One region of the Paenibacillus sp. FSL H7-0942 genome, then DNA from elsewhere that is predicted to be linked to it. Evidence: riboswitches for the same ligand, from Rfam matches in the RefSeq annotation. Region 1 holds a riboswitch; each other region holds the start of a gene.
What was found. A riboswitch is a leader RNA that binds a small molecule or an ion and turns the genes downstream of it on or off. The one in region 1 is predicted to bind cyclic di-AMP.
Positions count from the first base shown of each region.

Region 1 (6,991 bases):
TCAGCCAGATCAAGCTTCAACACATCCCCATGATGTACACGTACATTTGAATAAGGCTGCATCACTTCTCCCAGGATTGGGATTAAGCGCTGGTCAATCTCTACGGCTGTGACGGGACCGGCTACCCGAGCCAGTCGCTCCGTGAGTGCTCCAATACCAGGCCCGATCTCCAGTGCGCCCTTGGACTCGTCCAAATCGGCTGCATTAACAATTTTGTTCAGTATATTTTGATCGATCAGAAAGTTCTGACCCAGACTTTTCTTAAATGAGAATCCGTGTCTTTGAATAATCTCTTTCGTACGCTTGGGCGTTGCAATTTCAATCGTCTCTTCCATGTTCTTCATATGCTCACAATCCTTCACGTTCAATTTGCGCTAATGCTGTAGAGAACTCTTCCCGTGTAATCTGAAATACACTGAGACGTTTGTGGAACTGCTTACCGTTACAATAACCGATGCCCAGCAGATTGCCCATCTCCATGCGACGTGCAGCAGCCTGCGGATGCACAATAAGTCCTGCCGCGATCAGGTCCTCCCAATCGATCAGGCTCGGAGCACCTTCGTATGAAGTATGTACGCGCGCCAGAGCATGACGGATCGCCTCTGGTGAGGCATTCTCCACCCCAATGTCCCCTTTGCGCGTTGCATCGGCTTCCGGGATGAAGGCATGTTTGCAGCCTGGCACCTTGTTCGCGATAATTTTTCGAATGCGTTCGCCAGCATGATCCGGATCTGTCAGTACAATGACTCCCCGTCTCTCCTGAGCAAGCGCAATCCGCTTCAGAATGCGTTGGTTGATTGCTGATCCACCTGTTTCTATGGTATCGGCTTCCACGGCCCGACGGATAGCTACCGTATCGTCACGGCCTTCCACCACAATGACTTCTTTTATCATGTTCCATTTCTTCCTTTCTAACGCAAAAAGAAGAGGAATATCCTCTTCTCTGCCAAACGGCGGGGGAGACTGAATTCAGACTCCTCCGCCGCATATTCCGCATGAATCATTCATGCAACTATTTTATAGCATTCCCATTTCAAAGTAAAACGATTTTAGTTCGCTTCCGGCTTCACCGGACCGATCACGTAGACCGTCTTGCCTTTCTTACGTCCAAAATTCAGGGCATGCTTCACACTGTCATAATACACATCAATTTTGTTGCCTTTAATGGCACCGCCTGTATCTTCCGCACGACGGAATCCCAGACCTTCGATATATACCCACCAGCCAATTGGAATGACTTTGGGATCAACCGCAATGGTGCGTCCTTCCGTTACACGAGTACCGGAAGCTGTTTTAGTTCCAATGCCAGGCTCTTCGGAAGAGTAAGCAGTCATGGATACATTTTTAAGTACTTTGGAGTATTTAAAAGAAGTCCCGGATACGGTAATCACTTTGCTGCCCGAGGCAGATGTTTTCTTCGAATTCGTTGTTGTAGCCTTTTTGGTTGTTGACGTTTGAGCAGATACGGTCTGAATCTCAGGTTCCTTCACGACCGGTTTTGCTTTGGTGCCGACAGCGATCACTTTATCTACACGATTATTCGCGACAGATTTGCCGACCATTTTTTTGGAGACCAATTCTCCATCCTGAAATACCTTTTCGATATGCTGTACAATTGTGCCTTCTTTGCCGTTCACAACGACACGGTTATCCCCTTTGTACAAGCTAGGGTCAGCCGTTTTAATGACTTTGTAAGCGATCGGTTGCTCTACATCCACTGTACGCTTTGTTACGCGCACTACACGGATCTTCATCTCCGCTTTGATCGCAGTTCCAAGCGCCGGATACACTTTATCATTACTTTCAACTTGAATACCTGATTTTTGAATTGCATCTTCTACCGATGAATCGGTTGTATACAGAGTCTTGGTGTCTCCGTCTGCCGTAATGTTAACTGGAACGGCCCGCTCAATAACGATTCGGTCTCCATCTGTAATCGCCCCATTCATGGACATGGATACCTTATCGTGAGGGCTGACTGTGATCGACTGCTCCTCCAGCATTTCCTGAAGCATTCCTGTACGAGTCTCTACCACCTGAGCTTTGCCATCAATAACCAGCGAAATTTGTTTCCCGGCCTGACCGTAAACGACTAACAAGATCATGATTGTAAGCGCAATTGAGAAAATCGCGATCAATGCCATTTGACGCATGTTCTCATGCTTCCACCGCAACGCGAAAGACTTACTGGATGATCGTGACTCATGGGTCTCTTCTGGTTGGAATGTGCCCACTTCTCCGTCCTCCTTCATAGCCTCGCCGTCTAAAGTAATGCATGATGTCTTTGACGTGACTATACCAAATTTTCTACAGAACACAGATTGGACCAACATAATCCGGTTCTGCACCATGAATCAATCTTCGCAACATGATGTCATCCTCCTGAATACCTACCGTATGATGACAATATTTCTTTTATTCAAAAACAAAAAAGCCAAAGAAAGAGTGTAAGAGGAACTCTTTCGTGGCTTCCGAATGATTTTGAATATCGGAAATTCATGCACGAGGTTGCCTCTCTTTTTCCGCTTGCGAGGTTAGCTGTCGGGTTCGGGCGAAAGAGAGCCGCCCTATCTTGGGTCACCCGCTCATGGCGGACGCCCTTGAATTCACCCCGAGACCCAAAGAAGAAATCAAATACGGCTTCGCAGTTCCCTTCGCTGCTTTTGGGTCAGCGAACGTTGCGCATCGGCCAAATACACCGATGTTTAAGCCCTATTGGTTCCCCCGCTCTCCGTTAACGGAGACTCAGCGAGACTGATTCATGAAAGTAATGTTGTTTCATCGGAAAGTGTCCCTTTGTTCATCCCCCGAACATCTGTCCAATTTTCCGCACAACAATTCACTGAAAAGATGATATCCTGTTTTGATGCATGTTGTAAAGCGTTGATCAAGTACGTTTTTCTGAATATTTGGTTAAAATATTGTAATATTCTTGATTTATTTGGATCAAAGGGCAAATTACCTCCGCTTACCTGCCTTTTTCACCTCATTTGCTCGTTTTTTTAACGAATCCCAAATCGTTCCATGGCATTTTTGGTTGTTATTGCAGCAATTTCCTCCACCGAAATGCCTTTAATTTCCGCAGCTGCCTCTGCAACCAGACGTACATGCGCTGTCTCATTTCGCTTCCCACGATAAGGGTGCGGTGTCAAATATGGAGCATCTGTTTCAATGAAAAACCGGTCCATAGGAACCTTCTCCAGCACCTCTTTGGGTTGCTTTGCATTTTTGAATGTGATCGGTCCTCCGAAGGAGAGATGGAAGCCCATATCGAGGCAACTTTTTGCTGTTTCCCAGCTGCCCGAGAACGAGTGCATCACACCACCAACTTCACTCGCCTTCTCTTCACGCAAAATTCTTATGATATCCTCATGCGCATCCCGATTATGGATGACAATTGGCATGTTCACTTCACGCGCCAAAGCAATTTGTTGTCGTAATACGCGATGCTGTATTTCTTTTGGTGAAGTATCCCAGTGATAATCCAATCCAATCTCACCGATCGCAACCACTTTTTCATGCTTGCATAAAGATGCAATCCACTCCAAATCGCCCTCCTGCATTGTGATCGCATCTACAGGATGCCACCCTACAGCTGCATATATAAAGTCATATGTTTCAGCGAGTTTCATTGTGGTTGGAATTGTCTCCCGGTTAAAGCCAATGTTGATCATGCGACCAACTCCTGCATCCACAGCACGCTGAATCATGTCCTCGCGGTCCTCGTCGAATTGTGGTGCATCCAGATGTGTATGTGTGTCGAACAGCATCATGTCTGTATCTCCCTTCATGTCGAAATAACGACTATCTTCTTTTTCAAAATCCAATTTGTAAAATTCAATAATTCAATGACTCATACATAAAACATTTTGGGTATCTGTGTATTACATCATTACGTTTGTTTCTTCACAACTACAATATATAGAAGATATAAGGATATTCTGATCTATATATTGCTAATTGTGCTCATTCTGCCTGCTTGCATTTACAAAATTATGTCGATCTACATATACTCCCCATTAAAGCAGATTACTGTATCATGGAAAATAGCTCTTTTAGAAAGTGTTTTGATATCGAAATTCTTCATCGGATTATACCCACACGATTACAAGAAATAGGGGCGTATATGTGACGGTAATTCGTGAATAATCGCATCCACCTTGTTTTGCGGGTAATACAAATGATGTTTCCCTCGGTGAAGCCCACTGATGGAACGGACAATGTCAGATACTTCTGACAACTCACGTAAATTGTCCTGTCGATCCAGAAGAAGAATCTGCTTATCTGTGGATTCATCCGGACGAAACACATCATACGGATTATCCGAAGGAAAATCAATTTCAAGATCATATTCGGGATCGAGGCCAGCCTGTACAAAAGCTTCCCGAATCTCTTCCATCATTGTCAAGTCGACCTGTTCAAGCTCTACATACTTATATAACTTGCGATCCATAAAACGTTCGCATAACTCACTCAGAACAGTATCGTCCTCCTTGCGCCACTGCGTAAATGCCGTCTGAATTAATGCTTCATCCAACTGCAAATATTCATCCACGGATAATTCTCCTTCAAATAATTGAGGGAGTGGATCAATCATGAAGCGGAATTGAAAACCATGTTGTAGGAGTGTTTTCGCTCGCTTGAATATTTGCCGCAATATAATTTCAGAACTACGAGTTACCGGATGGAAGTAAATCTGCCAATACATCTGATACCGAGACATTAGGTAATCCTCCACAGCATGCATGCCTGACTCCTTGACTACAATCCGCCCATGATAAGGACGTAGCATCCGAAGGATACGATCAAGGTCAATCGTGCCGTAATTTACACCTGTAAAATAGGCATCCCTGAGCAAATAATCCATTCGGTCTGCATCAAGCGGACTGGTCACCAAGTTCACCACAATCGGCTTTTCATACGTTTTTTGAATGACAGACGCTACTTTCTCAGGAAAATCAGGAGCATACCGTCTTAAGATCGCCCCTACTTCGGTATCACCTGTAATAATGCGACAAGTCCAATCTTCGTGATTCATGTCAAAAGCTTCCTCGATGGAGTGAGAGAATGGCCCATGCCCGAGATCATGAAGTAGAGCTGCACACAGAGCTACAATCTTTTCTTCCTTCGGCCAATCCGAATAATGACTTCTTTCAAATTGAGAGATGATCTTGCGTGTGATCTCATAAACACCTAGTGAATGTGAGAACCGACTATGCTCTGCTCCGTGAAAGGTAAGGTAAGAAGTACCCAGTTGACGAATCCGGCGTAAACGCTGAAATTCCGGGGTGTTAATTAACTGCCATATAACCGGATCTTGCACGTGGATATAATTATGTACCGGATCTTTGAATACTTTCTCTTCCGTTAAACGTTGTTCCATGTCGACTCACTCCTTTAATTTCTTTTATATTAACGCTTTGAGCTCTGCGATTCACCTAAGATTCGACACCATATGACGAACTTTGTCGAATGAAGTAGTTTTGTCGTTTTCCAAATCGACAAAGCTGACATTGAGGTTTAAATGCGAAAAATGGCTTCCAATCCCTTACCACCAGTAACCTTGTGAAAAACAGCCTTAATTTTAAGCTAATTTTAAGGTTGACTGATTTGGGAATCGTTGGTATGATGAGTATCATAAAACATAAAATAATGTCGAATAATGACAAAGATAGTTAGCTGAGAGGAGCACTGATTATAATGATGAAATCAACAGGTATTGTAAGAAAAGTGGACGAACTGGGACGGGTAGTTATTCCAATTGAATTGCGCCGTACGCTCGGTATTGGTGAAAAAGATGCTCTGGAAATCTACGTTGACGGCGAGCGCATCATGTTAAAAAAATACGAGCCTGCTTGTATCTTCTGTGGTAATGCAGAGAACGTTACTTACTTCAAAGGTAAAATTGTTTGTAACGAATGTATTTCCGAAATCCCTGCACCTGTGGCAAAATAAGAAAAACCAGGTATACTGGACTTATCTAAATTGTTATTTCTAACCTTTTTAATATTCCTTAATGACCTTCCCGGTGTGAACCCCACCGCGGAAGGTATTTTTTTGCCTTGTTATGGGTTCCATTACCCAAAATGATTCTGTCACACGCGAACTGGGAGAGAACGATGAAATTTGTTCGGAATTTTTTTTAGCCACTCTGCTCTTTTTAATATTCCACTAAGGTTGGATATAAGCTTCTTTTCAGGTTATGTTCCCCACAACAGAAGATATTTGGTTAGATTACTACTCGATTAATGCATTATATACATCACGCTTCGCCAGACCGCGATCGGTAGCCGTTTTTTTCATTGCATCTTTGCGGTTATGTCCTTCACCCTCATAATGGCTGACATGATCCGCGAGTGACATGAGCTGCCACCATGCTTCGCGCTCAGCCTTACGCTCCTCTTCCTTAATGCCTTCTACTAGCAAGCAGTACTCGCCAAGAGGTGGATGCTCTTCAAGCCAGTCTATGCATTCCCTCACAGTACCCCTTGCGAATTCCTCATGACGCTTGGTTAGTTCACGAGCCAGGACAATCGAGCGATCACCCAGAATTTCTTCAAGGTGGACTAATGTTTTCCGAATACGATGAGGCGGTTCATAAAATAACAAAGTCCCGTTGGATTCGTCAAACGCCTCCAGCACTTTTCGCATGTCCTTTTTCTCCCGCGGCAAAAAACCGCCGAATGTAAAACGCTCCGTCGGTAATCCGGACACGATCAGAGCAGACAACGCAGCGTTGGGCCCCGGGATGGGAATGACCGTTATTCCGGCTTCCAGTGCAAGCTGTACAAGGTCAGAACCAGGGTCCGAAATAGCTGGCAAACCGGCATCGCTGACGAGTGCCAAATTTTTTCCTTCTATTATATAGCGTATCAGTTCAGGTCCACTCGCCCCCTTATTATGCTCATGATAACTAAACAGCATCGAAGGTGTAATTTCAAAATGGGTAAGCAGCTTTCGGGTCTGGCGTGTATCTTCTGCTGCAATGATG
Region 1 covers NZ_CP150279.1:28,840-35,830, reverse strand. Annotated here, with positions in the region: gene rsmA (16S rRNA (adenine(1518)-N(6)/adenine(1519)-N(6))-dimethyltransferase RsmA) at 1-344, opposite strand, end outside; gene rnmV (ribonuclease M5) at 349-894, opposite strand; gene MHI48_RS00150 (3D domain-containing protein) at 1,050-2,234, opposite strand; cyclic di-AMP (ydaO/yuaA leader) riboswitch at 2,508-2,761, opposite strand; gene MHI48_RS00145 (TatD family hydrolase) at 3,003-3,773, opposite strand; gene MHI48_RS00140 (HD domain-containing protein) at 4,106-5,383, opposite strand; gene MHI48_RS00135 (AbrB/MazE/SpoVT family DNA-binding domain-containing protein) at 5,701-5,955, shown strand; gene rsmI (16S rRNA (cytidine(1402)-2'-O)-methyltransferase) at 6,238-6,991, opposite strand, start outside.

Region 2 (6,991 bases), 1.6 Mb from region 1:
GTGGTGTGAACCTGGATGTACAGCCTGGACAGGTGGTGTGTCTGATGGGCCGTAACGGTGTGGGGAAAACAACGTTGATGAAAACATTAATGGGGCTGCTCAAATCACGCAAGGGCAGTATTCAGTGGCAAAATCAGGAGTTATCCACCTTGGACTCAGCCAAGCGGGCAAGGGCAGGGATTGGTTATGTACCGCAGGGGCGGGAGATTTTCCCGCAGCTTACGGTGAAAGAAAACTTATTGCTCGGTCTGGAGACAAGTGCACCGGGAGTAAAAACGTTCCCGGAGGATGTACTGGCGATGTTCCCGGTGCTTGCTACGATGTATGGACGGCAGGGCGGGGATCTGAGTGGTGGACAGCAGCAGCAGTTGGCATTCGCCCGGGCATTGGCTTCGCGTCCGGGGTTGTTGCTACTGGATGAGCCGACAGAAGGCATCCAGCCTTCTATCGTGGAGGACATTCGGCAGGTTATTTTGCAGCTCAAGGCAAAGGGGGACCTCTCGGTTCTGCTGGTAGAGCAGAGTATTGATTTTGTACGAAGTGCCGCAGATTACATCTATATCATGGACAAAGGAACCATAACCCTGCATGGGACACCGCAAGAACTGGATATGTCGCAGTTTGAACATCATCTCTCCGTATAGTTGTAGTTAGTCGGCCAGTGGAGAAAGGTTTTAGGAGCGCTTGTCCAGGATATTCGAGTATTTCGGATATAACCGCCGGATGCATTCCGGACAGATGTCATGCGTGAATTCGGCGTGGGTATGCTTCTCCAGATAACTCTCAACGGAGTTCCAGTGTTCCTCTTCGTCCTTGATTTGTTTGCAGACAGCGCAAATAGGCAGCAGTCCGCGCAATGTGCGCACTTCAGACAATGCTTTCTTCAATTGGTGTTCTGTCTTTCTTTGTTCGGTAATATCCATGTGTGCAATTAAAGCGAGATCGGTATCCAGAATTGAATTTGAATAAGATAGAGGGGTGAGTTCTACACGAAACCACCTCTTTTCGTTGTATACAGTATACACGCAGATGTCATATGTATGATTTCGATTAAAGGGTATTCCGCGTTCTTTCAAATTCTGTGCGACAAGTGCCATGTTAGCGTTCTTGCCTCGTTTTGCCCAGGCTTCCGTCAGGTGCAGGTAGTGTCTATGACTACTGTGTATATCCGGGTTTGGTGAGCATTGACCAAGTCCCTGTTGCCAGGCACGGTTACAACTTTGGATAATCCAATTGTCATCAACAATGATGAGCTGGTGACGTATGGACTGGAACGACAGCCTCTCCAGATCGGATGTAACATGTCTCATGGATGAGACCCTCCTTTGGCAGAAATCTTATCTCAGTTCATCTGGAATATCCAAAATATCAGCGACCAGGTGTCTGAATCGGGTTGCTTTGCGTGTGCCGTGAATAAGATTGGATAAACGATAGGGTGGGATGCCATGCTGTTCACAAAAGGTCTTCTGGTCCACTTGAAGTTCGGTTAGCCGTCGTTTGATGGCCCATCCGAACGGAGTAACTGGTTTTTTCTTGTTCAAAAGGGTTCACCCCTGGTTAGAATGTAGTATTCAGCCGCTCTTTCTTCATGTAGAATATATAGAAATGCGAGCTGTATGTTTCATTATATACGTAAATTCGTCATCTAACAATTAAAAAAGACGGAAAAAAGTGTATTTTGTGATTATAAATGGCGTAAATACGTAAATAAAACAAATAAAATGACAAAAAACACGTCGGCAAGGAGGTTGCCGCGTGTTTTTTAGTTTGTTTGAATGAAGGGGAGCAGGTATGAGGAGGAAGAGGATTAGGCCCTGTAGGCATGAAGTCCAGCTCCGAGCATATGGAAACTGGGGAAAAACGATTTCATGGACATCGAGGTTGGCTGTGCCAGTCCATCCGCAGCCGAGGCGCTGACGGTCTTCCATTCATTCTCCAGATCTGTGGCCAGGCGGACCATCAGATCCTTGGTTGTATCGTTGTTCAGGGGAATGACTTTGGAGGCTTCGGTTATGCAGGCATTCATGGCTGAATGCAGGTAACCAAGGACCGCCTCCTCGACCGGGATGTCGAGGTGGTGGTTAATCCAGGCGTGAACAGTGGAGAGGCAGCCAACCGAATCATATTTGGCAAAGATCTGTTCGAGCTGGCTGAATTCAATCCAGGGGTGCAGAGCGCGTGCGAGTCTGATCAATCGTTTACCCATGGCGGCAGCTTGTTCTCTGAGATCTCCAGGGGTTCGCTGAACATGGACGAGCTTGTCGATCAGAGCTATCCGCCATGTATCCTTGTGATCTGTTGCGGTATAGATGCCTTTGATAGCCATACCTTCAAGACGAACGATGCTCGGATGCAACTGACAACGCATGAATGATTCGAGATCTTCAGCATTACGAATGGTACCCTCCCTGATATGGATATCCATGCCGAAGGAATGGGTGAACCCTCCAACCTGAATAGAGGAATCAAGCAGTTTGACATAATCGAGCAGCTTATTCCCACGGTTCAAAATCATTCGCCTCCTGTGTTCGTTTAATGTCACTTAAAGTAACATTTATGTTCCTTTTTGTTTGCTTTGTGTTTAGAAATCCGAATTATATGATAGTTATCATCCCATGAATGTCCGCTTTTTGTCAATAGTATCCGTGAAATTTAATGGATTAAATCTGGGATTTAATATTTGTGTTATTTTATATAACTTATTGTGTTATTTATTTTGCGAAGTGCAGGGAGGACTATATATAAGGAAGGACTATATATAAATGAACCAACAAGATCGGCTCTTACCTAAAGAGAGGGGATCAAATCTAATCATATGCAGTTCATGGGTAATGATGACGAGATTATGCGATTTTTGATGAAAATGCCTAGCTGAAAAAGAAGTATTAAAAAATACTTTACTTTTAGTTCTGAACCCGGTATAATCAATTCTGTTGCCGATTATTTACGACATGCGGTCGTGGTGGAATGGCAGACACGCTATCTTGAGGGGGTAGTGGGCGTATGCCCGTGGAGGTTCGAGTCCTCTCGACCGCATCATATGAACGATTAAAAAGCAGCTTTCCATTAATGGGAAGCTGCTTTTTTTGTCTTTTTCGAACAGTATGACATCTGGGTTGAAAAAAGGCCATCCATTACCGGAGGAATGTTGCTCTACCTACCGGCTACGGGTGGCCTGTGTATTATTTTTGCAGCAAATTCTTGATATCTTCTTCAATCTTGTCCGGTGTTGTTTTGGGAGCATAACGTTTAATGACCTGTCCGTTCTGATTCACCAGGAATTTGGTGAAATTCCATTTGATTGCTTTGGAGCCGAGCAGGCCAGGAGCTTCTGTGCTAAGGTGTTGGAAAAGAGGGTGAGCGCTTGAACCGTTCACATCAATTTTCTCAAACATGGGGAAGCTCACGCCATAATTCATCTGACAGAACTCGGCAATATCGTCGGAAGATCCTTTTTCCTGTGCAAACTGGTTGCTTGGGAAACCAAGAACTTCAAATGGAGCATCTTGAAATTTGTCTTGCAATTCTTGCAGACCTTTGAATTGAGGGGTAAGGCCGCATGAGCTTGCCGTATTCACAATCAGGAGCACTTTGTCACGGTAGTCGGACATTTCAACTTCTTGACCGCGAAGGGTATTCACTTTGTAATCGTAGACTGTCATCTAAATCGCCTCCATTTATTTACTCTTATATCTTCTATTATATTGGTTGCAATTAAATATTGCAAAACTAATATGGTGTTAAAAGAATCAAAACAGGCAAGTTGTGCAGAATACGTGAATGAATTGCGAAGTGATTTACGCCAGAGTGAGAATTAGATAGCCTTGAAGAGATAGATAGAGTATAACTTTGTTGTAAGCGTTATTATGGACAGGAATTGGCAAAAATCTGCCGATTTGGTGATCTGGGCGGACTTTACACCGACATGGCACGGGTGTATGATTCATAACGTAATTTCAATTTAAACTAAATTGTACTTGAAAAACGAAACAAACGATAATATCGCTCGATCTTACCTTAAGATATACGAACGATGTTTTAATCGCTGAGTTTCCATTCATTAATGAATGGGAAACGGGGGAACCAACGGAATGCGCTGTCCAGGACAGTGGGCATTCATGGGGTGAATTTTCCGGTGACAGCCGGAAATAGGGCGACTCTCGCGCCCGAATCCGTCAGCTAACCTCGTAAGCGTTAAAGGGAGAGGCAACAAGCCGTACGCTGGTTCATGGTGTTTTCGCCATGGGTTATTTAAGAAGCGTTCGGGAGGCCTTGGTCCCCCACGCTTCTTTTTTGTTGTCTTTTCACGCCAAGGGAGGAACGAATGATGGATACTGAGATGATCTTAGTGACTGCTCCAAATGAAGCAGGACGTAAATTTATCAAATTGCTGATGTACAAAAAAATGCCGTTTGCCGTTCTAACCAACAGTGCAGGGGAAGAGCGCAGACTCCGTAGAATCGGAGTAGAACATGTCATTCGCATGAATACGGCTGCAGCTCAAAAATGGTTTTTGCCGCAGGGAAGCGTAGGCAACGTGTTTATTTTTGAAAACAGCCTGAATCTGACCTGTCGTTATTTACAGATCTGTCGTTCATGGACATCGAAATCCCTGTGCGTCATTACGGAGCAGAGTCATCCTAAGGGCATCTATCGGGGCATGGGCGCAGACCGGATTGTATATTCGCTCAATGGGGAAGTTGGCTTTCTCCTCAATGGTTAATGCCATAGCTTCTGATTGCTCAGGTGTAAGGTGCCTGTTATAATTGAATGTATTAGAATCAATTTCAGAATTCACTCAAGGTATTATGAAATTGATTCATCGATAAACGGAAGTTTGAGGAGACTCATGCAGGATGGTGAGTCTTCTTTTTTATGCTTACAAGGAGGAATTGGCGTGCCGGATGTAGGTGGATTGAAATGGTTGTTTTTTGATGTTGGAGATACGCTGGTGGATGAATGGGAGCCGGTTGATGATATTATCGGACAGTTTGTCCGTGAAGCTTGTGCTTTGGGGTATCCGGTGACAATTGAGGCGGTACGCGAACTGTTCGCGAGTTGTTACCGAAAATATGAGCAATGGCCTATGAGAGTGGCGATTCGCACATTCGTTGAAGACGAGGGGCATCAGAAACAGATTCAGGACAAGCTGAAGTTTCAAAAAGATCTTGAACGTCCTTTTCCTTCAGCGGATTCCGTTCTTCAGCAGTTGTCACGGCATTATCGCATTGGCATTATTGCCAATCAGAGTCCTGGAACGGAAGAGAGACTGGAAAGCTATGGCTTGCGGAAGTATGTTGATGTTCTGGCATGTTCGGCTGAAGAAGGAGTGTCTAAGCCAGACCCTGAGTTATACGCTGTGGCCTTGAAGCAGGCCGGTTGTGAACCGGAGGAAGCCGTCATGATCGGCGATCGGATCGATAACGACATTATACCTGCTCGGAAGCTGGGCATGCGTACGATTCGAATTATGCAGGGTTACGGAAGATTCCAGCCAGAACTATCGGATGACAAACGTGCGGATTGGACCGTTGATTCATTGGATCAACTCTTGCCGTTACTGATACCAAATCAGGATTAGATGCAGATGGTTGTTTATTGGAGTTTGAGTTTTACTATAAAAGGAAACATGTTGCTGTATTGCAACAATAAAGGCTGATCAACTGGGTATAAAATACCGGAGTTGATCAGCCTTTTTAGTATTTAGCCAATTAAAATGAGATTAGAATAACCGAATCGTCTGAATGATCAGATATACATTCAGCACAACGATAATCGCGGCAATGACCCATGAGATGATTTTGAGCCACAATTTGTTGGCGAATGCACCCATGCTTTTTTTATCACTTGTGAACATCACCAGGGGAATTACAGCAAAGGGCAATTGAAGCGACAGCACGACCTGGCTCAAAATGAGCAGTTCTTCTGTGCCATGTTCTCCTGCAATGGCTGTCACAATTACCGCCGGGATGATGGCGATCAGACGTGTGACCAGTCTGCGTAGCCAAGCCGGAATTCGAATGTTCAGGAAACCTTCCATAACGATCTGTCCAGCGAGTGTACCTGTAAGGGTAGAGTTCTGACCTGATGCTAACAGCGCCACACCGAACAGGATACTTGCAACCGTAGTGCCCAATAGAGGTGTCAGCAGATGATAGGCATCAGCGATCTCAGCAACCTGCGTCATACCAGCACTGTGAAATACAGCGGCAGATACAATCAGGATGGCTGCATTGATGAACAGGGCCAGTGTCAGCGCAATCGTAGAATCCATGGTCGAGTACCGAATGGCTTCTTTTTTGCCCTGTGGTGTCTGTTCGATCTGACGGGTCTGCACAATGGAAGAATGCAGGTACAGATTATGCGGCATCACGGTTGCTCCGATAATACCAATGGCAATATAGAGCATGGCCGGGTTTTGCAGAATCTCAACATTTGGTACAAAACCATGGAGAACACCGCCCATATCCGGTTTTGCCAGAAACAGATCAATCCCGAAGCAGAGGGCGATGGTTGCCATCAGCACAATGACGAGAGTTTCCAAAGCGCGGAAGCCTTTGTTTTGCAGAACAAGAATCAGGAGTACATCAACTGCGGTGATGATAACGCCGTATAACATGGGGATGTTAAATAACAGCTTTAACGCGATGGCAGAACCAATGACTTCAGCCAGATCGGTAGCTGCAATGGCAAGCTCACACAGAATCCATAACATCATAACAACAGGCATGCTGAATCGTTCACGACAGGCTTGAGCCAGATCCCGTCCAGTGACGATACCGAGCTTGCCAGCCAGCGACTGAAGGACAACGGCCATCAGGTTCGATAACAGGATAACGGATAACAAGGTATACCCGAACTGCGAGCCGCCTGCGATATCTGTTGCCCAGTTCCCCGGGTCCATGTAACCTACGGCAACAAGGTATCCTGGGCCTACAAAGGCGAGGAATTTCTTCCACCATGCAGCATTCTGCGGAACTTTCATGGAACT
Region 2 covers NZ_CP150279.1:1,637,460-1,644,450, forward strand. Annotated here, with positions in the region: gene urtE (urea ABC transporter ATP-binding subunit UrtE) at 1-644, shown strand, start outside; gene MHI48_RS07245 (hypothetical protein) at 675-1,310, opposite strand; gene MHI48_RS07250 (hypothetical protein) at 1,338-1,541, opposite strand; gene MHI48_RS07255 (urease accessory protein UreF) at 1,808-2,509, opposite strand; tRNA gene MHI48_RS07260 (tRNA-Leu) at 2,954-3,036, shown strand; gene MHI48_RS07265 (glutathione peroxidase) at 3,183-3,662, opposite strand; cyclic di-AMP (ydaO/yuaA leader) riboswitch at 4,034-4,209, shown strand; gene MHI48_RS07270 (hypothetical protein) at 4,325-4,723, shown strand; gene MHI48_RS07275 (HAD family hydrolase) at 4,898-5,581, shown strand; gene MHI48_RS07280 (Nramp family divalent metal transporter) at 5,723-6,991, opposite strand, start outside.
Region 2: it holds a riboswitch for cyclic di-AMP, as region 1 does, so the genes downstream of both, MHI48_RS07270 (hypothetical protein) here and MHI48_RS00150 (3D domain-containing protein) in region 1, are expected to answer to the same signal.

Region 3 (6,991 bases), 3.1 Mb from region 1:
CCACTGCCGTTAACCGATTCAAGCGGATAGGTGTCCTGAACAGAAGGTGCTGCTCCGCACGCGGACAACAGAGACATGACAAGGCTGAGGACCAGCATTAATTTTAATCCATGTGCCAAGCGTTTTTTCATTGGAACCTCTCCTAGCTCGAACGAATCACTTTGATATCCGCAGGAAGAATGGACTCACCCTCATACAGTGTAAATCTTCTGTCTTGCCACTCCACGCGAAGAAGCATATTATCATCCGACTGATACTGCCATACCAATTGTTCTCCAGCCTGGCCATATGGAGTTCTACCTGCCGTTGATACCATGCCTCCATACTCTTCCTCCAGATGATATGCGCGTCCATCCAGGTCCAGCAATGTAGGCACCTCATCAGGCGCATCAAGCCTGCCATCAATTGGTGTATATAGGGCGTAACGTGTGAGTTCCCGTTCTTCGATATGCAAATATCGAAATGCGGTACCATCCTGTAGCGTGAGCACAACTGCATTTCGAGCACGATTTTGTACCCGACCAACGACTTCATAAGTGACCAGAGAAACCTCACAGATATCACCAGGTGCAAGCTGAAGCATCGTTTTCTCTGCCTGCGGTGGTTCAGGTTTCGTTAGTATTCCTTTAATTCGTTTCCATACACTCATGAGAATTACTCCTGTTCCTTATCTTATAAACAAGCTGCAATAATCAGTGCGCCCACGATATGTAAAGCGCCAGAGAACAATCCGTACCCTGTCTTCCCTTGCTGAATTCCCGTATCCAGATCCAGATTGGCCCATTTGCGAATCATAAAGTGTACAACACTCTCCAGAATCAACAAAATGATAAAGGATACAACGGAGACCAGCAGTGCTTCTCCCAGGTGACCGGCCGTAGAAATGGACGTAGCGAGTACATATCCTTGTGCAAATAATTTCATAACCATGCGTGTAGTAACGGCCATATTGCCAGCCTTAACTTCAGCAAAATCCTTATATTTCGTGAACAGTGAATCAATATACATCAGGACAAACAGCAAAACCGAACCAGATCCGGTCCAGACCAGCATCGCCAAAATGTTCAAATCCATTTACACAGCCCCCACATATCAACATGAACCGCATTTAAAAGCGAAGGAGAAATACTCTTCTCCTCCGCTGGTTAACCCTGCTGACAACCAAGGTATTAGTTCTTATTATCGTACTGTTTCATCAATGCTGCGAGTTCATCTTCAACAGCCTGATCTTTACCCAACTTCTCGAACTCTTCATCCAAAGATTTTCCTTTGGAAGACATTTCGTTACTTGCTTCGGCCTGTGCTTCCATCTGCATCATTTTCTCTTCCATACGCTTCATACCAGCACTTGCAGTATCAGAGCCAAACCCATTCAACGCTTTGTTGATTTCCGTTTGGGCTTTTGCTGCATTGTAACGGGCTACCAGTGTTTCACGTTTGTTCTTCATTTGAGTCAACTGCTTACGCATTTCGTCAAGCTTGCCACGCAGGTTATCTGCAGAAGCCTTGTTTTGGTCATAGCTGGTTTTGTACTCAGCCATCTTCTCTTCAGCAGCCTTTTTCTCTTCCAGGGCACGTCGAGCCAAATCTAGATTCTGAGCACGTGCCGCCGTATGCGCCTGCTCTTCACGTTTCTTCACAAGAGCTTCCTGCTCTTCGAATAACTGCTTGAATTTCTTCTCAATGGCGATCTGTTGAGCCACTGCTTTCTCCGCATCTTCCAGATCCTCTTGCATGTCACGGATATATTGGTCCGTCATCTTGATTGGATCTTCCGCCTTGTCAATAATGGCGTTGATGTTAGACATAGTTAGATCACGCAAACGTTTGAAAATGGACATTATGTTATTCCTCCTAGTCGATATTACATCGTATATAAACATACATACGTAACAATCTACAACTCGTTTCAATTTTAGCAAATAAAATCAAAACATTCGATGGCTCTTATGTCAGGAAGATCGTTTATCTTTATTCAGATGATCCTCCATCAACCTCTCTGCAGTCTGCACGATTTCGTCGATCTGCATCCGCGTGATGGAATCAAAATGGATACCCATGATCACCGTAACGGTTACTTTCAGCTGCAAGGCAGCCTTTCGGGCAAGCCGCTCACACAGCTCTTGTTCTTTATGCCCAGGAATATGGACTGTCGTCCCGCTTACGCGCTCATGATCCACGTAGAACGTGGCTACGGCGCCAATATGCGCCTTTCCTCCGGTAACGAGAAAAACCTTATCTTCTCCTGCTTCAATCACCTGTAAACGTATGGATTTCAAATCATATGTACTCATACCCATCCACCTATCCTTTTCTATATGTTATGTATGGAGGAATTATGGCTGTCATAAGATAAATCCGCAATGAAACTTCTCACACTACGCATATTTTATGGAACCCCCGGGCATACCAAGGAGAACGTCATTTTGGAAAAGGAGGCCGTTTATTATGCGCGTACGCCTCATTATGCTGATGGTTATCGTTATTTTTCTCGGGGGATCTCATGCTCCAGTTTCATCGCGGGATGTTTCAAGCCCACCAAGTGAATCAGTATCAGGTTCGGATTCTGCGGAAGAAGAACAACTGACATTGGGACAATTACGTCAAAAATATGCCGATACGTTCAAAACCAATGGTCCTTCAACCAAGAAGGTTGCACTGACTTTTGATGATGTACCTGATCCACGATTTACTCCACAAGTACTGGATGTATTGAAGAAATACAATGTCAGAGCTACATTCTTCATCGTGGGTAGTCGTGCTGAGAAACATCCGGATCTGGTGAAACGCATCGTTAAGGAAGGGCATATGGTTGGTAATCACAGCTACAATCATCCTGAATTCAGTAAACTGTCGATGAATGCCTTTCGCAAACAAATTTTACATACCGGGGATATTATCCAACGTTTGGCAGGATATACGCCCAAGATGATTCGGCCACCTTATGGAGACATTAATGAAGAACAGCTGAGATGGGCTGCCAAACAACACTATAGCATTGTGAACTGGAACGTAGACTCCCTGGACTGGAAAGGCCTTTCAAAGGAACAGGTGAAAGATAACATTCTTTCTGCCGTAAAACCCGGCTCCATCGTTCTGCAACATGCTGGAGGCGGTGTAGGGTCAAACCTGAACGGCACGATTGAGGCTTTGCCTGAAATTATTGAGGAACTACGTAATCGGGGATATGAACTGGTCACCTTGGACGAAATGCTGGGATTGCCCAAGGCCAAAGATTAAGATGACCGTGGTAGAAATAAATGAGAATATTAAAAGGGTGCTGTTCAATCGCGAATTAGCGACTGGCAGACACCCTGTTTGAATTCATTTTAAATGTTCTTTTCTCTCTACTTCAGAATGTACAGCTCGATATCCTGAAAACCAAATGAGCTTACAGACTGTTTGCTACCCGGGATAAAGATATCAATCCGGTGACCTTTGATTGCACCGCCCACATCCCGCGCTGTGGCTACAAAAGCCTGTTTTGGCAATCCTGGATGGCTGTGACCAGTTACCAGTACTTTGGTTCCAAGTGGAATTACACTTGGATCAACTGCAATCGTACCCAGTTCAAGGTCATTTCCGAAATAATCGACTGCACCCCAGCCTCCATTTTCAGACGGATCTGCAGAGTATGCCGTTGCTTTTACGTTCACAGCTTTGCTGTAATCGAATGTTTTACCCCAGGCTTGAACAACTTTGTTATCTGCGTTGACGTCCAAGCTTGCTGTAGTAACAGTCTTCGCTTGGGTCTTGCTCTCCGTTGCCGCAGCGGCTGCTACATTGTTTGCCTTACCGGGAATCGTAATTTTCAAACCACCATAAATGTTGTAAGCCGAAATGTCGTTGTTTGCTTTAATTAACGTGTTGAGTGCTACTCCATATTGTTTTGATAAGGTGTAGAAGGTATCCCCTTCTTTGGCCACATGAACTGAATCGGCGTGAGCCGGAACGGCTTGAATGAGCATTGCTGTTGTCATTAATGCTACTGCTGTTTTGGCTATACGTTTCTTGTTAATCATGGTCTTCCTCCCTCATTGTGCCTGCGAAGTTAGTTGTCGGATTCGGATGAGGAGCCCACCCTATAGGTTCTTCGTTACATTTGAAACGTTATGTACCCAATTCACCCCAAGCAGTGTGCTGTAGATCTTCCCCCTGCACAATCTGCATCGTTACATCCCCCGCACTCCCTATCCGGAAGTTTCGGCAGAGTTCAATATATCACAATTTTGTAACCTGAACTTGTAGTAATTCTTACCAAATGGTTTTTAGCATGTAAGCATTTGTAAGAATACTGGTTAATTCAGAAAGTTTGGTTGACCCGATTCCTTTATATTTGGTAACAGAATAGTTACTTTTCCGAATCCATACGTCATTATTATCCATAAAAAATAGCGTTACCGACTCGAAGTCAGTAACGCTATTTGATCACATCGTTTAGAGTACTTTCGCAAGAAAATCACGTGTACGTGAATTTTTGGGTGCTCCAAACACCTCATCAGGTGTTCCCTCTTCCACAATAACCCCGCCATCCATGAACAAGATGCGGTCTCCCACTTCACGTGCGAAACCCATCTCATGGGTTACGATGACCATCGTCATTCCGCCTTCTGCAAGACGTTTCATGACATCCAGCACTTCGCCGACCATCTCAGGGTCCAGTGCCGACGTAGGCTCGTCAAACAGCATCACATGCGGCTGCATGGCCAATGCTCTAGCAATGGCGATCCGCTGTTTCTGTCCACCAGACAGCTGATTCGGGAATGTATCTTTTTTATCGTACAAGCCCACGGTGTTAAGCAGATCAGAGGCAATTTTCTCCGCTTCCTGAGTGGATTGTTTCTTCACTTTAATCGGAGCAATCGTGATGTTTTGCTGTACCGTTTTGTGTGGGAACAGGTTGAAGTGCTGGAACACCATGCCCATTTTCTCACGAGTTGCGTTAATGTTATGCTTGGGGTCCGTGATTGACACGCCTTCAAAATCAATCTCTCCTGAGGTAGGCTGTTCCAGCAGATTCAGACAACGTAAGAAAGTACTTTTACCTGAACCGGAAGGACCGATGACCACGACAACCTCACCTTTGCCAATCGTCACGTTAATGCCCTTAAGCACATCGTTATTTCCATAAGATTTGTGTAATTGTCTAACGTCTATCACTTGCACTCAACTTCCTTTCCAGTCGTCCCAGCAGCTTGGACAAAATGAACGTCATTACAAAGTAGATGGCTGCTGCAATCAAAAATGGACTCAACCCTTGGTACGTAATGTTCTTGACTACACTTGCCTGATACATAATATCCACCATACCGATAACGGAGATAATGGAGGATTCTTTGATGATAGTTATGAATTCATTACCGATCGCTGGTAATACAGCTTTGAAGGCTTGTGGCAATATGATATAACGCATCGCGGCGCCTCTTCCCATACCTAATGAACGCGCTGCCTCCAACTGACCACGATCCACACCTTGGATACCTGCACGGAAAATCTCCGCCAGATAGGCACCACTATTGATTGAAAGTGTAATGATACCTGCCTGAAGTGCAGTGAAGTTAATGCCAAAGCTCAGGGAAAAACCATAGTAAATAATCATCAACTGTACCAACATCGGTGTGCCACGGATCACTTCAACGTAAGCCGTACCGATCCAGCGCAAGATTGCAGCGTCATGCAAACGGAACAAACAGATGATCAATCCAATAATTACCCCGAAGATAACCCCAAGTGCAGACAACAGAAGTGTGTATCCTACACCTGTAGCATAGAAACTTTTGTACTCCCAGAATACTTGGAAAATATTTTGTGATTTGTTCGCTTTATCCGCCATCAAGAGGCTGGCGTCCGTCACCATCTGATTGATTTTATCTTCGCTTTTCAGTCGCTCCAGTGTTCCATTTACTGCAGCTAGCAGCTCGGTATTACCTTTACGAATCCCGATTGCCGCTTCTGCTTGCTCTTCGTCCGGAACAGCAGCAGCAAGTCCAATGATATCGTCCAGATAACCTACAGCAACGGTATCTTCAACGATTGCCGCGTCAATGCGTTTTGTTTGCAGTTGAAGCACGATATCCGAGATTTTATCCAGCGCAGTAAGCTTCGCTCCTGGAATACTCTGTCCGATCGTTTCCTGAATGGAGCCTTTCTGAACGCCAATCTTCGCATTTTCAAGTTCTGCCATGGTTGGATATTTGTCTTTATCCACATTCCGAACCATAATCACTTGTTTTGATTTATAATAGGTGTCGGAAAAATCGATACTTTTCTTCCGCTCATCCGTCGGCGTCATACCTGAAATCACCAGATCAACACGCCCGCTCTGCAATGAAGGCAGAAGACCGTCGAAGCCCATATCCTCAATCACAAGCTCAGCGCCAAGATCTTTGGCAATCTCTTTGGCGATCTCAATATCGAAGCCGACGATTTCATCTTTGCCATTAATCACTTTATGGAATTCATATGGTGCAAAATCGGCACTTGTACCGAGCACCAGCTTTTTACTGCTTGAATTATCTGTAGTTCCACTTGCAAGTGCCACAGGAACGGCAGTCGTCAGCAGAATAACAAAGGTCAACAGCATCATGGTGTAACGACTTATTAATTTCAACCTTTTTCTCTCCCCTTACAATACTTTGTATGCTTCTCATGTTGATGACTGAGTCATTATAAAGTACAATGCATGATTATGCAATGCATTTTGACAATACAAATCTTGACTTGTTTCTGAAAAAATAAAGCAAACATGATATAATCAATGAATTATTTTTATTTTTGCATAAGGAGTTTACTAATGACAGCTAACAAATCACAAATTCTGACGGTTATTGATCAATATGCTTCCCGTTTTAAAGCCATTTCATCATATATCGGTGCCAACCCCGAACTGGGAAATGAAGAGTATCTCGCTTCTGCCCGTTTGAAAGAAGAACTGCTCTTCCACGGTTTCACTGTAGAGGCTCCAATCCTCGGTCTGGAGACAGCCTTTATC
Region 3 covers NZ_CP150279.1:3,980,886-3,987,876, forward strand. Annotated here, with positions in the region: gene MHI48_RS17680 (DUF4247 domain-containing protein) at 1-131, opposite strand, end outside; gene MHI48_RS17685 (DUF4178 domain-containing protein) at 143-649, opposite strand; gene MHI48_RS17690 (DUF350 domain-containing protein) at 673-1,074, opposite strand; gene MHI48_RS17695 (PspA/IM30 family protein) at 1,170-1,841, opposite strand; gene MHI48_RS17700 (hypothetical protein) at 1,953-2,294, opposite strand; gene MHI48_RS17705 (polysaccharide deacetylase family protein) at 2,449-3,240, shown strand; gene MHI48_RS17710 (3D domain-containing protein) at 3,348-4,022, opposite strand; cyclic di-AMP (ydaO/yuaA leader) riboswitch at 4,025-4,219, opposite strand; gene MHI48_RS17715 (amino acid ABC transporter ATP-binding protein) at 4,438-5,160, opposite strand; gene MHI48_RS17720 (ABC transporter permease subunit) at 5,147-6,610, opposite strand; gene MHI48_RS17725 (M20 family metallopeptidase) at 6,794-6,991, shown strand, end outside.
Region 3: it holds a riboswitch for cyclic di-AMP, as region 1 does, so the genes downstream of both, MHI48_RS17710 (3D domain-containing protein) here and MHI48_RS00150 (3D domain-containing protein) in region 1, are expected to answer to the same signal.